DNA from 2 places in the Bradyrhizobium sp. CCGUVB1N3 genome. Region 2 is predicted to be linked to the other one. Evidence: predicted binding sites of a transcription regulator. Region 2 holds the regulator's gene; the other holds the start of a gene.
The links. The regulator HrcA, encoded in region 2, represses chaperone genes, less so after heat shock. The targets are predictions, from matches to a motif close to GTTAGCACTCNCNNNNNGNGAGTGCTAAC.
Positions count from the first base shown of each region.

Region 1 (7,671 bases), 1.8 Mb from region 2:
CCATCCGGTTCAAGTTGCGATTTGAGGCAGATGCTCCGCCAGGTGCGAACTGCAGTGGACACCTTGAGGGATCAATGCGACAGGCGCTCGCGCGCGAAGGCTGCTGCTTCTTCGATCGAAGCCATCCCTTCATCAAGCATCGGCGCAAATAGCTGCCAGGAGTGGCACATGCCGTCCCAGATCTTCAGCTCGGCGGAAACACCCGCCTTATGCAGCCGATCAACGAGTTGCACACTATCGTCGCGCAGCAGCTCCCATGATCCGACATGGATCAAGGTCGGGGGCAGCTTCGACAGGTCGCCATTCAACGGCGCGAGATAGGGCGATGTCGGCACCTGGGCGCCGAAATAGGCGTGCTTAAAAAGCTCCATCAATTGCGGGGTAAGCAGCGGGGTGTCGGCGATGGTGCGGAACGACTCGCTCTCGCCGGTGAAGTCGAGCGCCGGTGACATCACCACGAGCGCACCCGGATTGGGCAGCCCCTCGTCGCGAGAACGCATCGCCGTCGATATGGTGAGGTTGCCGCCCGCAGAGTCGCCCGAAAGGCAGATCGCCGATGGCGCGAAGCCCTGCTCCAACGCCCATTTGTAGACGGAGAGTGCATCATCATGCGCGGTGGGCCCCGGGTGTTCCGGCGCGAGCCGGTAGTCCGCGGCGAGAACGCTGCAGCCGGCTGCGCGCGCGAGATTGGCGGCGACGACTCGGTGCGAGCGCGACGAGCCGAAGAAGAAACCGCCGCCGTGGAAATAGATGATCAGGCGCCCGCCGTCCGAATTGGGATAGCGGATCAAGTCGCCGCCGAGGGGACCTGACGATACCCGCTCGATCACGGCGCCGTCAGAGATCGGCGTCTGTGCGTTGATCGCCTCGAACCACGCGCGCATGTCCGCCGGACTACCGTCGGCCGGCGGCGGGAATTGCGCGCTCATCTGCAAAATCGCTGCGAGTTGCTGCTTGGACATGCTTCCTCCATTGGACAGTGAACGGCGTGCCGGTTGACCGGTCGGTTGCCATCTAGGATGGACGAAATGCCGGCCAAATCCGCCCCTCGCCCGCTACGAATGACCTGCGTTCAGTTCATCCGCTCGATCGGTTTGATCACGGTGCCGAGAGCTGGCCCCGGTTGTTTGGACAGCGCCCCGCGAAAATTAAGTGGATTCCTGCCGGGTTATGCTGAAGGCGGGGCTTTACGATTTTGCTGTGGCGTCGGGAGGGCGTAAGCCCGACCAGAGCCGCAGCAAAATCGTTGGCGACGATCATGCGGCCGTCACCATCGTTTGCGCGCCGAAGTAAGCCTCGTCGGGCGTGCGTTCGTCAAGGCTCGAGTGAGGACGTCCTCGGTTGTAGAACGCCAGATATTTGGAAATCGATGCTCGCGCCTCGAGCACGCTGTCGTAAGCACGCAGATAGACTTCCTCGTATTTGACAGTGCGCCACAGCCGCTCGACGAACACGTTGTCGCGCCAGGCACCCTTGCCGTCCATGCTGATGGCGATGTTCGCGTCCAGCAGCACGCCGGTGAAGTCGAGGCTGGTGAACTGGCTACCCTGATCCGTGTTGAAGATCTCGGGCCTGCCGTGCTTCGCCAACGCCTCCTGGAGCGCTTCGACGCAGAATATCGTCTCCATCGTGATCGATACGCGATGGACCAACACCCGTCGGCTGAACACATCGACGACCGCCGCGAGGTAGACGAATCCACGTCGCATCGGAATGTAGCTGATGTCCATTGCCCAGACCTGGTTCGGCCGCTCGATCTTCAATCCGCGCAATAGGTACGGGTAGATCTTGTGGCCCGGTGCGGGCTTGCTCGTGTTCGGACGGCGATAGATCGCCTCGATCCCCATGCGCTTCATCAGCGTCGCGACGTGGCGGCGGCCAATCTGCATGCCCTCACGCTGCAACAGCGATCGCAGCATGCGCGCCCCTGCGAAGGGATAATCGAGGTGCAGCTCATCGAGCCGGCGCATCAAGACAAGGTCCTCGGCCGAAACCGGCCGAGGTTCATAGTAAACCGTACTGCGGGCAAGGTTCAGGACCTTCGCCTGGCGCACGACAGACAGATCATGGTCGCGGTCGATCATCGCTTTGCGCTCAGCAGGCCCGCCTTGGTGAGCGCGCCGGACAAAAAATCGTTCTCCAACGCAAGCTCGCCGATCTTGGCATGTAACGCCTTCAAATCGACCGGCGCCTCGGCCGGTCCGTTGTCCTGCCCAAACACTCCGGCGGCGCCTTCCAGGAGTTGGGTCTTCCAGGTCGTGATCTGGTTCGGATGGACATCAAACAATTGCGCCAGCTCGGCCAACGTCTTCTCCCCCTTCACGGCCGCCAAAGCCACCTTTGCCTTGAATGCCGGAGAATGCGTCCGGCGACTCCTCTTCGTCATCTTCGCTCCTGATTCGCGGCAAGAAGCCTCGCCGCTCTCAGGCAGAAAATCCACTCAAGCTACTGTCCGAATTTGCGGAGCCAGCTCTCCGGTCTCGGAATCGTGGATTGCAGCGTTGATTTCATCGAGCGTGTAGAACTTGATGAGCTTCTCGAACGGGAAGCGTCCGCTCCGGTACAGATCAATCAGCACCGGAATGAAGACGTCAGGATTGGAGTCGCCCTCGACGATGCCGATCAGGCGACGGCCGGCGCTCATGAAATGCGTCTCGTTGAGCACGATTTCCGCATCGGGCCCAGACGCGCCGAGAATGCCGCAGGCGCCACGTGGGCCAAGGCGCTCCACGGCGTTGCGGATCACCACAGGCAGGCCCGTGGTATCGAGCGCGAAGTTCAGGCCGGTGCCGGTGATCCGCATGATCTCTTCGGCCGCATTAGTCTGGCGCGGATCGATCACATGCGTCGCGCCCAGAGATTTCGCGATTTCGAGCCTTGCCGGATTGGTATCGACCGCGATGATCGTGGTGGCGCCGACGACGTGCGCTGCCATCAGCGCGGAGAGCCCGACCGAGCCCGATCCGAACACCCCGAAGGATTTTCCGGCAGAGACCTTCAGCGCGTTCATTGCACTGGGTCCCCCTCACCCCCGCCTCGGTGAAGAGGTAAACCCAAGTCCGGTGGCGCGCATGCGCAGAGCGAGGTCGGGCAGCTTGACGCCGTGGAGATGATGTAGCGCCTTGCTGAGCGTCAGCGTGGCGTTGCGGATCACCGCATCAGTGAGTGTCAGCAGGGTTGGCCGGCTCTGTCACGATTCCGTCCCAGCGTTTGTGCCAGGTGTGCCCCGCGGGGAGGCTATCGCTGTGACCGCGCGGCCAGCCTGGATCTAGATATTGGGGTTTCCAGCTCAAACCAGGGGCTGCCGATCAACAAAGCGCCTACCACGCCAAAGGCGACGCATGTGACTGCGCCCCAATTAGAAAACCCCGGCAATTGCTGCCGGGGTTTTCGCATTTCGTGATTCGGCGTGAGGCGGCTGGATCAGAAGTCCATGCCCCCCATGCCGCCCATCCCGCCGCCCGGGGGCATGGCGGGGCCTGCAGCGGCCTTCTTCGGCAACTCGGCGACCATGGCCTCGGTGGTGATCAGCAGCGCCGCCACGGAGGAGGCGTTCTGGACTGCAGTTCGCACGACCTTGGTCGGGTCGATGATGCCCTTGGTGACCAGATTGCCGTACTCGCCGGTCTGCGAGTCGAAGCCGTAGGAGTACTGATCCTTCTCGAGGATCTTGCCGACGATCACCGAGCCGTCTTCACCGGCGTTGATCGCGATCTGCCGAGCCGGCCAGGACAGCGCCTTGCGCACGATCTCGACGCCGGTCTTCTGGTCGTCGTTCTTGGTGCGCAGTCCCTTGAGCGCCTCGGTGGCACGGAGCAGGGCGACGCCGCCGCCCGGGACAATGCCTTCCTCGACCGCGGCGCGGGTCGCATGCATCGCGTCATCAACGCGATCCTTGCGCTCCTTGACCTCGACCTCGGTCGCGCCGCCGACGCGGATCACCGCGACGCCGCCCGCGAGCTTGGCGAGACGCTCCTGGAGCTTCTCGCGGTCGTAGTCCGAGGTGGTCTCCTCGATCTGCGCCTTGATCTGGGCCACGCGAGCTTCAATGTCGGCCTTCTTGCCGGCGCCGTTGACGATCGTGGTGTTCTCCTTGTCGATCATCACCTTCTTCGCGCGACCGAGCATGTTGAGCGTGACGTTCTCGAGCTTGATGCCGAGATCTTCCGAGATCGCCTGGCCGCCGGTCAGGATCGCGATGTCCTGCAGCATGGCCTTGCGGCGGTCGCCGAAACCCGGAGCCTTCACGGCCGCGACCTTCAGGCCGCCGCGCAGACGGTTGACGACGAGCGTGGCGAGCGCCTCGCCCTCGACGTCTTCGGCGACGATGATCAGCGGCTTGCCGCTCTGCACCACGGCCTCGAGCAGCGGCAGCAGCTCGTTCAGCGAGGAGAGCTTCTTCTCGTTGATGAGGATGTAGGCGTCGTCCATCTCAACGCGCATCTTGTCGGCGTTGGTGACGAAGTAGGGCGAGATGTAGCCGCGGTCGAACTGCATGCCCTCGACGACGTCGAGCTCGGTCTCGAGCGACTTGGCTTCCTCGACGGTGATGACACCCTCGTTGCCAACCTTCTTCATGGCGTCGGAGATGAACTTGCCGATCTCCACATCGCCATTGGCCGAAATGGTGCCGACCTGGGCGATCTCCTCGTTCGAGGTGACCTTCTTGGAGTTCTTGACGAGGTCGGCGACCACGGCTTCCACAGCCATGTCGATACCGCGCTTGAGGTCCATCGGGTTCATGCCGGCGGCAACCGCCTTGCCGCCTTCACGGACGATCGCAGCCGCCAGCACGGTCGCGGTGGTGGTGCCGTCGCCAGCCGCGTCAGCGGACTTGGAGGCGACTTCGCGCACCATCTGGGCGCCCATGTTCTCGAACTTATCGTCGAGCTCGATCTCCTTGGCAACGGTGACGCCGTCCTTGGTGATGCGGGGAGCGCCGAACGACTTGTCGAGGACGACGTTGCGGCCCTTCGGGCCGAGCGTCACTTTCACCGCATTGTGGAGTATGTCGACACCGCGGAGCATGCGGTCGCGAGCATCGACGCCGAATTTGACTTCTTTGGCTGACATATTGGTTTCCCTGAGTTGTCTTGGTCTCATCTCACCCTTGGCGAGGCGCCCGGCAGGCGCTCCTCAGGGGTGAGCGGTGCGAGCGGTTGAACTAGGCGGCCTTAGTGTTGGAAAACACGTGGGAGAGAACGCCCAAGATGTCGCTTTCCTTCATGATCAACAGCTCCTGGCCGTCGATCTTGACCTCGGTGCCCGACCATTTGCCGAACAGCACGCGGTCGCCGACCTGGACGTCGATGGGGATCAGCTTGCCGCTCTCATCGCGGCCGCCCGGGCCAACGGCGATGATTTGACCCTGCGAGGGTTTTTCCTTGGCTGTGTCTGGAATGATGATGCCACCAGCAGTCTTCTCTTCTGCATCAATACGCTTGACCACGACGCGATCGTGAAGCGGACGGAAACTCATGCAGCTCTCCTAAGCCTTTGTACAAGTTGACGATTTCCAAATTGCTAGCAATCGAGGCCCGCGAGTGCCAGCACAGGCGAGGTTGAAATAGGACGGTTTTCCTTGGGAGCAAGAGTTAGGAGTAGAAAAAAAGTTGGATACTTCGTCGCCCGATCTGCCAGTTCGCTAACGGTAGGAGGCCGTGACCATCGCCGCCGTGGTCATCAAGATTGGACGGAACCGGACGTCCGCCACCAGCTCGATGGCCGAGCGGCGATCCCGAGCAGGTACGCGCCTCATGGACGATGTTGTTCGTGGTCAGGGCTTCACAGATGAAGCCACATTCGTTCACTCGGGTATCAGCGATAAGCGTCATCGCCTGCTTTGGCTCGAGATTACGGTCGCGCCGGTGTGCCTGCGAGTGGAGAGCGACCGGCGGAACGCAGGCCGCCAAGATCCTAAACTCTTCTGCCGCATCAGGAGCAGACATTCCTTGGCGAGCAGCGACTGGGATAGATCCAAGACCCGACCTCATGGTGTTATGTCGTTGCAAGGACCATAAGCAGGATCCCCGCGGCTATAAGTACAACAGCAATTAGATAGCGCGTTGTCGTTTCCGACAGCCAACGAAGACCGATCGTGGTCCCTATCATCGCCCCTGTGACGGCCCCCAGTGCGTATAGCCATGTCTGCGGTGAAGGCAACTGTCCAGCGTAAATCGCGCCGACCAAGCCAACTGCGGAGTTCACCCATATGAAAGGGGCAGACAAAGCTGCTGTCTCTTTGGGTGAAGCCCAACGCATGGCGATAAGGACAGGCGCGAGGAAAACGCCGCCCCCGACGCCAGTAAGCCCCGAGACGAGGCCGATGCCGGCTCCTGTCGTAATTGCGCCCCACGACGGCGTCTCACCATCAGGGACCGCTCTCCTGGTTCGCCCGATCAACAAGATCGCAGCCGCGAAGAGCAGGACCACACCGGTGATAGCATCATAGAGATGGGGAGATAGGATTGTGAACCCGCCAATCAGCGCAGTTGGCACCGAGGCGGTTAGAAAAAGCTTCAACCTCTTCCAATCAATAAACCCACCGCGATTGAACAGCCATGTCGAATACGTGGCGGCAACGATGTTGAGCAACAACGCTGTCGGTCGCATCTGAGTTGATGGAAACGATGCAAAGGCCATGAGGGCAAGGAACGCGGTACCACCCGCCTGCCCAACAGTCGCGTAAAGAAGGGAGATGATAGCGAAGAAGATTGTCAGCATTGCAATCGGCAATTCAGTGTTCTGAGCAGCGGCGATGAGAAGCTTCCGTAATCCAGATGGATTTGCGAATGCGTGGAACGATTGGTTGCTAACGCACCGCTGCATGGAGGTGTCCGGGGTCTACACCGGAGCAGTTCAGACCAAAGAGCGCGCCGGCAACAATCTTTCTCCTTAACTATCGACGAAGATGTGGACAATCACCCGGTCGAGGCGAGATGAGTTTCTCTATGGCTGCGACGGCGTTGCATCCAATGGCTCGCCCTCGCTCATCCATGCCGGTCCAACAGGACTGGCGTCCGCGTGGATCGACCTCCAGCAATTTTACGCCTTCCGGCACGCGCGCGCCGTCCCGAGCAACGCCGCGGAGCACTCCTCCAATGGGCGCCAGGACCGGCTTGCCGCCAAGACAGCCCACCAGCAGGCCCTTGGATAATGGCGTGCCGATATCGACACCTGAGCGCCAGATGCCATCGCGGTGCGAATACACGAAGCGCTCGCGTCCCGCGCCGCCGAGCTCGCCGGCTCGACCGTCTGCCAGCTTGGTGACACCTCGGGAGACAATTGTAGCGGTCTGGATTGGATGGGTCTCGATGGCGGTGTCGCAGTTGACGCCCACCTCGAATCCGGGCCCGATGCCGACTGTTACCGGTGCGAAGCCGCGGAGGTCGCGAGGTGTTCGACGCTTCTGCATGCGTGCATCGACGATCACGGATAGCGAACGCAAGGCAATAATGTCGAAGAAGTGCATTTCGGTCACTGCCACGCTGTTCGGGTCGGCGTGAATCCACGTGATTTCCGCTAGCGTATCGGCCCGTTTGCCCACGACGCCCTCAACTTCGCATAGCTCGCCGAACAGCGAGTCATGAAATGCCATGCGGCGGCGGATCACCGGTGGAAAGGCATCGTGTCTCATCACCACGGCAAACGTCGCCTCGGTGAGTTTCGTGG
Region 1 covers NZ_JANADR010000001.1:8,098,866-8,106,536, reverse strand. Annotated here, with positions in the region: gene NLM33_RS38390 (alpha/beta hydrolase) at 72-791, opposite strand; one part of gene NLM33_RS38385 (IS3 family transposase) at 1,257-2,134, opposite strand; one part of gene NLM33_RS38385 (IS3 family transposase) at 2,134-2,386, opposite strand; gene NLM33_RS38380 (zinc-binding dehydrogenase) at 2,441-3,010, opposite strand; gene groL (chaperonin GroEL) at 3,424-5,073, opposite strand; gene groES (co-chaperone GroES) at 5,165-5,479, opposite strand; gene NLM33_RS38365 (sulfite exporter TauE/SafE family protein) at 5,998-6,828, opposite strand; gene NLM33_RS38360 (xanthine dehydrogenase) at 6,899-7,671, opposite strand, start outside.
Region 1: the regulator HrcA is predicted to act here: its motif matches at 5,523-5,551, upstream of groES (co-chaperone GroES).

Region 2 (7,671 bases):
ACGAGCTTCTTGTCCTTCTCGACCATCGGGTCGTCGTAGCGGCGGCCGATGAGGCGCTTCACTGCGAAGAAGGTGCGCTCGGGATTGGTGACGGCCTGGCGCTTGGCAGGCTGGCCGACGAGGCGCTCACCGTCGTCCGTGACGGCGACGATCGAAGGCGTCGTGCGCATGCCCTCGGAATTCTCGATGACTTTGGCGTTCTTGCCATCCATTACGGCGACGCACGAATTCGTGGTGCCGAGGTCGATCCCAATGACCTTTCCCATGGTCCTGATATCCTTCTTTATTGCGGCAGGTTGGTTGGGCCCAGAAGGCACCCGATCCAAAACCCCCTAAGATCAAACATCCGCGATATTGCGATGGTTGACGCTCATATAGGAGGGGGGGAGGGGCCCGCAAGGACCGAACGCAAGTTTCAGCCGCGAAAACATTGGGTTTTGGAAGATCATACCGGCCTCGAAGGCCCCTCACAGTGAGGGTTTATTAACGGGTTCAGTCCTCAGCCCAAGGTTCGGTGTAAGGTTCGGTGTAAGGTTCGGCGTAAGGCTCAGCGCCAAGCCCCATGCCCGATCGTTCCCCCACCCTGTTACAGCGCAGCCAAACCCGTTAAAAGTCCGGGCGACAAAAGTCCGGGCGGCCGGACAGCTCCGCCAGGAGCCGCGCCCCGCGCGACAAAGGGGCCCGACGCCCCACCATCGAACGGCCTCAATGTGGACCAAGTAGACTAGCCATGAAATTGATACGCCCCCTCGCTGCGCTCGCCCTCCTCATTGCCTCCGCCCTTCCGGCTCTCGCGGCCGATGCCGTCTTCCCGCCGGGCCTGCGCGTCGGCATGGTGCCGTTGATCGGCCTCTCCAAGGCCAAGACCTTTCCGGGCTTCGAGAGCGAGGACGGAGGCGTGAAGGTGCTGGTCACCGAGCTGCCGCCCGACGCCTATGGCGAAGTCGCCAATGCCTTCAAGGCCAATCCCGGCGGCACCGGCGGCATCAAGCCGGACAAGCTCGAGACGCCGGCGGGCCTTGCCTATTACACCGTCGAGACCGGCAAGGCCGGCACGGAAACCGTGAAGCGCTATTCGATGATCGTGCCGGGCACCGGCTTCTCCGGCTATGTCGCCGTGCAGATCCCCGAGAACGCCACCAAGATCTACTCGGACGAGGCGGTGCGACAGATGTTTGCCACCGCGGTCACGCGCAAGGAGGTGCCGGTCGACGAGCAGCTCGCGCAGATGCCGTTCAGGATCACCGATCTCGCCGATTTCAAGAACGTCCGCACGCTGTCGCCGGGCGCCAGCATCGTGCTGGCCGACGGCGACGAGACCACGGGCTTCGAGCCCAAGCCGTACATGATCATCGGCATGATCGGCGCAACGCCGCAGCAGGCGGATGACCGCGCCCGCTTCGCGCAGGAGGCGGCGATGCAGATCCCGGGCATGCGCGAGTCCAGAATCACCATGTCCGAGCAGATTCGCGTCAACGGCCAGCCGGCGATGGAAACCCGCCTCGACGGCGTCAGCGGCAAGGACAAGACCCAGGTCACGGTGGTGCAGTGGATCCGCTTCGGTGGCGGCACGTCGCTGCGCATCATCGCCAGCGCCCCGCGCGACCAGTGGTCGGAGGCCTTCACCCGCTTCCGCGCCGTACGCGACGGCATCCAGCCCAAAGGCTGACCAAAGCCGGCCGTATTTTCGGGCTTTCGTTTGTACACAAATGGAACTAGCCTATCCCCGTTGGGTTCATCCTGGAGGGAGGACGTACGATGCTGGATCGGCGCAAAGTACTCGCGGGTGTTTCGACTTTTGCTCTCGCGAGCCTGGTTTCAAGCAAGCTCTGGGCGGCGGCATCTATCAAGCCGGACGATGCATCCGCGCTGCTCGTGATCGACGTGCAAAACTGCTTCCTGCCCGGCGGCAGCCTCGCCGTGAAGGAAGGTGAGCAGGTGGTGCCGATCATCAACAAGATCGCAAAATCATTCGCCAACGTGGTGATGACGCAGGACTGGCACACGCCGGGGCACGTATCGTTCGCCTCCGTCCATTCCGGCAAGAAGCCGTTCGAGACGATCGACCTGCCCTACGGCAAGCAGGTGCTGTGGCCCGACCATTGCGTGCAGGGCACCGACGGCGCCGCGCTGTCGAAGGACCTGTCGATCCCGCAAGCCGGGCTCATCATCCGCAAGGGTTTTCACAAGGACGTCGACAGCTACTCGGCTTTCCTGGAAGCCGACGGCAAGACATCGACGGGCCTCGCCGCCTATCTGAAGTCGCGCAAGATCAAGCGCGTCTTCGTCGCGGGCCTCGCGACTGATTTCTGCGTCGCCTGGACCGCGCTCGACGCGCGCAAGGCCGGCTTCGAAGTCTATGTGGTGGAAGACGCCTGCCGCGGCATCGACACCCAGGGTTCGCTGGCGAAAGCCTGGGCCGACATGGCCAAGGCCGGTGTGAAGCGGATCCAGTCGGGCGATATCGCGGTGACGGCGTAAGACCGCGCAAACTAACCGCAAGACCCTCATCCTGAGGAGACCGCGAAGCGGTCGTCTCGAAGGATGAAGGCCGAGTCGCCGCAGCGGGGCCTTCATGGTTCGAGACGGCGCTCGCGCGCCTCCTCACCATGAGGGTCGTGGTCTGTGGGAACGCGGGAAGCGCGGCTTACGCTGCGCCGTTCGACTCGTTGCTGTTGGCGGCGGCAGCGGCTTTTGCGCCGCCCTTGGCGACGCCGACCAGGGCCGGGCGCAGCACGCGCTCGCCGATGGTGTAGCCGGCCTGGACCACCTGAACCACGGTGCCCGACGGCACCGACGGATCGGGAACCTCGAACATCGCCTGCTGGAAGTTCGGATCGAACTTCTGGCCCGAGGGGTCGAACTTCTTTACGCCGTGCTTTTCCAGCGCGTTGAGCAGCGAGCGCTCGGTCAGCTCCACGCCCTCGATCAGCGCGGTCAAGCCGGGATCGGCGTTGGCACGCACCTCGGCCGGCACCGCATCGAGCGCGCGCTGGAGGTTGTCGGCGATGTCGAGCACGTCGCGCGCAAAGCCGGTGATGCCGTAGAGCCTGGCGTCGGCGACCTCCTTGGTGGTGCGCTTGCGCAAATTCTCCATCTCGGCCAGCGTCCGCAGCATGCGGTCGCGCGCCTCGGCGGCCTCCTTCTGCAAGATCTCGACCGAACCGGGCTCCGGATCGTCGGGCATTACATAGGGCTTCGACACCACGGGCTCGCCGGTCGGCGCAGTCGTGTCTTCGGGTTGCCGGTCTCGCTCGTTCATCGGCTGCCTTCTCGAACTCGTCTCAAGGGATTTTTCTCGCCGGGATATCGTGCTTCGCAGCGCGAAAATCAAGCGCCCGTGATCAGGCGAAATCGGGTGTCAGCCACCCAAAAGGCGGCTGACGATGCGGGCGGCATAATCCACGGTCGGAATCACGCGGGCATAATTCAGCCGCGTCGGCCCGATCACGCCCAAAACGCCGACGATGTGACCGGCGGCATCCCGGTAGGGCGAGATGATCGTCGAGGAGCCTGACAGCGAGAACAGCTTGTTCTCCGAGCCGATGAAAATGCGCACGCCCTCGGCGGTCTCGGCGCGCCCGAGCAGGTCGATCACGCCGCGCTTGGTCTCGAGATCATCGAACAGCAGCCGCACCCGCTCGAGATCCTCCAGCGCGTGCAGGTCTTCCAGCAGATTGGCGTGGCCGCGCACGATGAGCTGGCGGTCCTCGTTCTCGCCGCCGGACCAGCTTGCGATGCCTGCCGCGATCACCTTCTGCGTGAGCTGGTCGAGCTCGGCTCGGGCCTGCCCGAGTGCGGTTTCCAGCTCGAGCCGCGCCTCGGCCAGGGTACGGCCGCGGATGCGGGCATTGAGGAAGTTGGAAGCCTCCGTCAGCGCCGAAGAGGGAACCCCGGGCGGCAGCGTCAGCACGCGGTTTTCGACCTGGCCATCCTCGCCGACCAGGATCACCAGCGCCCGCTCCGGTTCCAGGCGGACGAATTCGATATGCTTCAGCCGCGCATTGGACTTCGGCGTCAACACCACCGCCGCGGCGCGGGTGAGGCCCGACAGCCGCGTCAGCGCCTCCTCCAGCGCCGCCTCGACGGATTGGGCGTGGCCGACGGTGGTGAGCTGGCTCTGGATCGATTGCCGCTCGGCCTCGTTGAGCTCGCCGACCTGCATCAGGGCATCGACAAAGAAGCGCAGGCCGAGTTCCGTCGGCAGCCGGCCGGCGGAGGTGTGCGGGGCGTAGATCAGGCCGAGCTGTTCCAGATCGGCCATGACGTTGCGCACCGAGGCCGGCGACAGCGGCAGCGCGATGAGGCGGGAAATATTGCGCGAGCCGACCGGCTCGCCGGTCGCCAGATAACTCTCGACGATTTGACGAAAGATGTCGCGAGAACGCTCGTTGAGCTGGGCGAGGCCCGCGCGCGGCGCGATCAGATGAATCGGATCGTGATGGGCCACAGACGGTAACTCCTCTCAGATGCACATAATTTGTCCATCCGGAGGGCCTCTGACAAGCGCGTCTTTGGCCAAATGGGGATGGCGTTCCGCCGCCCCGGGGGAAAAGCCCTTGCCGGGCCCCCTTCCCCCTCCTAAAAGCACCGCGAACAGCCTTTTTCCTGAGAGTTTTGGAGGATTTCCCATGCGGCCAAGCCGCCGTGCGCCCGACGAATTGCGCCCCGTGTCGCTGGAGCGCGGCGTGGTCAAATATGCGGAAGGCTCGTGCCTGGTGAAATTCGGCGACACCCATGTGCTGGTCACCGCCACGCTGGAAGACCGCCTGCCGCCGTGGCTGAAGGGCCAGGGCCGCGGCTGGGTCACCGCCGAATACGGCATGCTGCCGCGCGCGACCTCCGAACGGACCCGCCGCGAGGCTTCCGCCGGCAAGCAGAGCGGCCGCACCGTCGAGATCCAGCGCCTGATCGGCCGCTCGCTTCGCACCATCGTCGATCTCGAAGCGCTCGGCGAACGCCAGATCACGGTCGATTGCGACGTGCTCCAGGCCGACGGCGGCACACGCACGGCCTCGATCACCGGCGCCTGGGTCGCGCTGGCCGACTGTGTCAACTGGATGAAGACGCGCAACATGATCAAGGCCAAGGTGCTGCGCGACAACGTCGCCGCGATCTCCTGCGGCATCTACAACGGCACCCCGGTACTCGACCTCGACTACGCCGAGGACTCCGAAGCCGAGACCGACGCCAATTTCGTCATGACGGGCGACGGCCGCATCATCGAGGTGCAGGGCACGGCGGAACGCGAGCCGTTCACGGAAGGCGAGTTCCTGTCGTTGATGGCGCTGGCCCGCAAGGGTGTCGCGCGTCTCGTGGACTTGCAGAAAATGGCGGTGGCGTAGTCAATAGGCCATGCACCGGCGAATCACAGGCAAGCTCATCATCGCGACCCATAATCCCGGCAAGCTGGCCGAGATGCGGGAGCTGCTCGCGCCGCACGGCGTCGAGGCGGTCTCGGCCGGCGAGCTTGGCCTCGACGAGCCCGAGGAGACCGGCAGCGACTTTCGCAGCAATGCCGCGATCAAGGCCATCGCCGCTGCAAAGGCCATGAAGCTTCCCGCCTTCGCCGATGATTCCGGCATCGTGGTCGACGCGCTCGACGGCGCGCCGGGAATCTACAGCGCGCGCTGGGCGGGCCCCAAAAAGGATTTTGCCGCGGCGATGGCGCAGATCGAGCGCCTGCTGCAGGAGCGCGGCGCCACCGCGCCCGACCGCCGAAGAGCGCATTTCGTCTCCGCACTCTGCGTCGCCTGGCCCGACGATCATCTCGAGGAGGTCGAGGCGCGCGTCGACGGCACGCTGGTCTGGCCGCCGCGCGGCACCGCCGGCTTCGGCTACGACCCGATGTTCCTGCCCGAGGGCCACGCGCGCACCTTTGGCGAGATGGAAAGCATCGAGAAGCACGGCCTGCCGCCTTTGGGCCTCGGCTTGTCGCACCGCGCCCGCGCCTTCGTGAAACTTGCGGAGATCTGCCTTGAGCCGCGCTGAGAAGGAAGCCTTCGGCGTTTACGTGCACTGGCCGTTCTGCCTGTCGAAGTGTCCCTATTGCGACTTCAACAGCCATGTCCGCCACGCCGCGATCGACGAGATGCGCTTTGCCCGCGCCTTCGCCCGCGAGATCGAGACCACGGCCGAGCGTGCGCCCGGCCGTGAGGTCACCTCGATCTTCCTCGGCGGCGGCACGCCGTCCCTGATGCAGCCCGCAACCGTCGGCGCCGTGCTGGAGGCGATCGGCAAGCACTGGCGCGTCGCTGGCGATGTCGAAGTCACGCTGGAAGCCAACCCGACCAGCGTTGAGGCCACGCGCTTTGCCGGCTATCGCGCCGCAGGCGTCAACCGCGTCTCGCTCGGCGTGCAGGCGCTCGACGATGTCTCGCTGAAGATGCTCGGACGCCTGCACAGCGCGCGCGAGGCGCTGGATGCGGTCGCGATCGCGCGCCGTTCGTTCGACCGCTACTCGTTCGACCTGATCTACGCCCGCCCGGACCAGACGCCGGCGATGTGGGAGGGTGAGCTTCGCCACGCCATCGATGAAGCCGCCGAGCATTTGTCGCTCTACCAGCTCACCATCGAAGAAGGCACGCCGTTCTTCGGCCTGCACCAGGCCGGCAAATTGAAGACGCCGGATGAGGCGGTCGCGCGCGCGCTCTACGACGTCACGCAGGAGACCTGCGACAAGCTCGGCCTGCCCGCCTACGAGATTTCCAATCACGCCCGCCGCGGCGCCGAGTGCCGGCACAATCTGGTCTATTGGCGCGGCGAGGAATATGCCGGCATCGGCCCCGGCGCGCATGGCCGGCTCGACATCGACGGCATCAGGCACGCGACGGCCACCGAGAAGCGTCCCGAAGCCTGGCTGATGCGGGTCGAGACCAACGGCGACGGCGTCGTCACCGACGAGCTCCTCAACAGCGAGGAGCGCGCCGACGAATTTCTGCTGATGGGATTGCGGCTCGCCGAGGGTATCGATCCCAAGCGTTACGCCGCGCTCGCCGGCCGCCCGCTCGATCCCCGCCGCATCGCGCTCTTGCGCGAGGAAGGCGCGATCACCGTCGACACGACCGGCCGCCTGCGCGTGACCAGCAGCGGATTTCCGGTGCTCGATGCGGTGGTGGCGGATCTGGCGGCGTAGCGAGGTGCGGTAGGGTGGGCAAAGCGAAGCGTGCCCACCTCTTCTGTCGCAATCGCGGAGAGATGGTGGGCACGGCGCGCGAAGAGCGCGCCTTTGCCCACCCTACAGCACCTTCGCTTGCGGCTACGCTCCAAAACTCTTCGGCGAGCCTGCGACCGCGACGCCGCCGCCGGTCGTCACCTTCATCACGGCGAGCCCGCGCTCGTTGGTGCCGTCGGCGCGGAAGCGGAACAGGCCGTCGATGCCGGCAAAGCCGGACGGGTTGGTGAGAACGTCCTGTGAGAAGCGCGTGGTGCCTTGCGTGCGCGCGAGCGCTGCGACGAGCGCCACTGCATCATAGGCGAGCGTCGCCGTGCGCACCGGCTCGGCGCCGTATTTGGTGCGGTAGCGGCCGGAGAAGGCGCGGAAACCCGCCGGGTCCGGCGCGGCGTAGAGACCGCCTTGCAGCGCCTGGCTGGCATAGACGCGCGGATTATCCCAAAGGCCGGTGCCGAGCAGCTGGATGTTGCGCAGGTTCGCGCCCGCCGCGGTCAGCG
Region 2 covers NZ_JANADR010000001.1:6,253,188-6,260,858, forward strand. Annotated here, with positions in the region: gene dnaK (molecular chaperone DnaK) at 1-266, opposite strand, end outside; gene NLM33_RS29790 (hypothetical protein) at 731-1,669, shown strand; gene pncA (bifunctional nicotinamidase/pyrazinamidase) at 1,759-2,481, shown strand; gene grpE (nucleotide exchange factor GrpE) at 2,648-3,262, opposite strand; gene hrcA (heat-inducible transcriptional repressor HrcA) at 3,362-4,450, opposite strand; gene rph (ribonuclease PH) at 4,632-5,345, shown strand; gene rdgB (RdgB/HAM1 family non-canonical purine NTP pyrophosphatase) at 5,356-5,991, shown strand; gene hemW (radical SAM family heme chaperone HemW) at 5,978-7,135, shown strand; gene NLM33_RS29825 (penicillin-binding protein activator) at 7,259-7,671, opposite strand, start outside.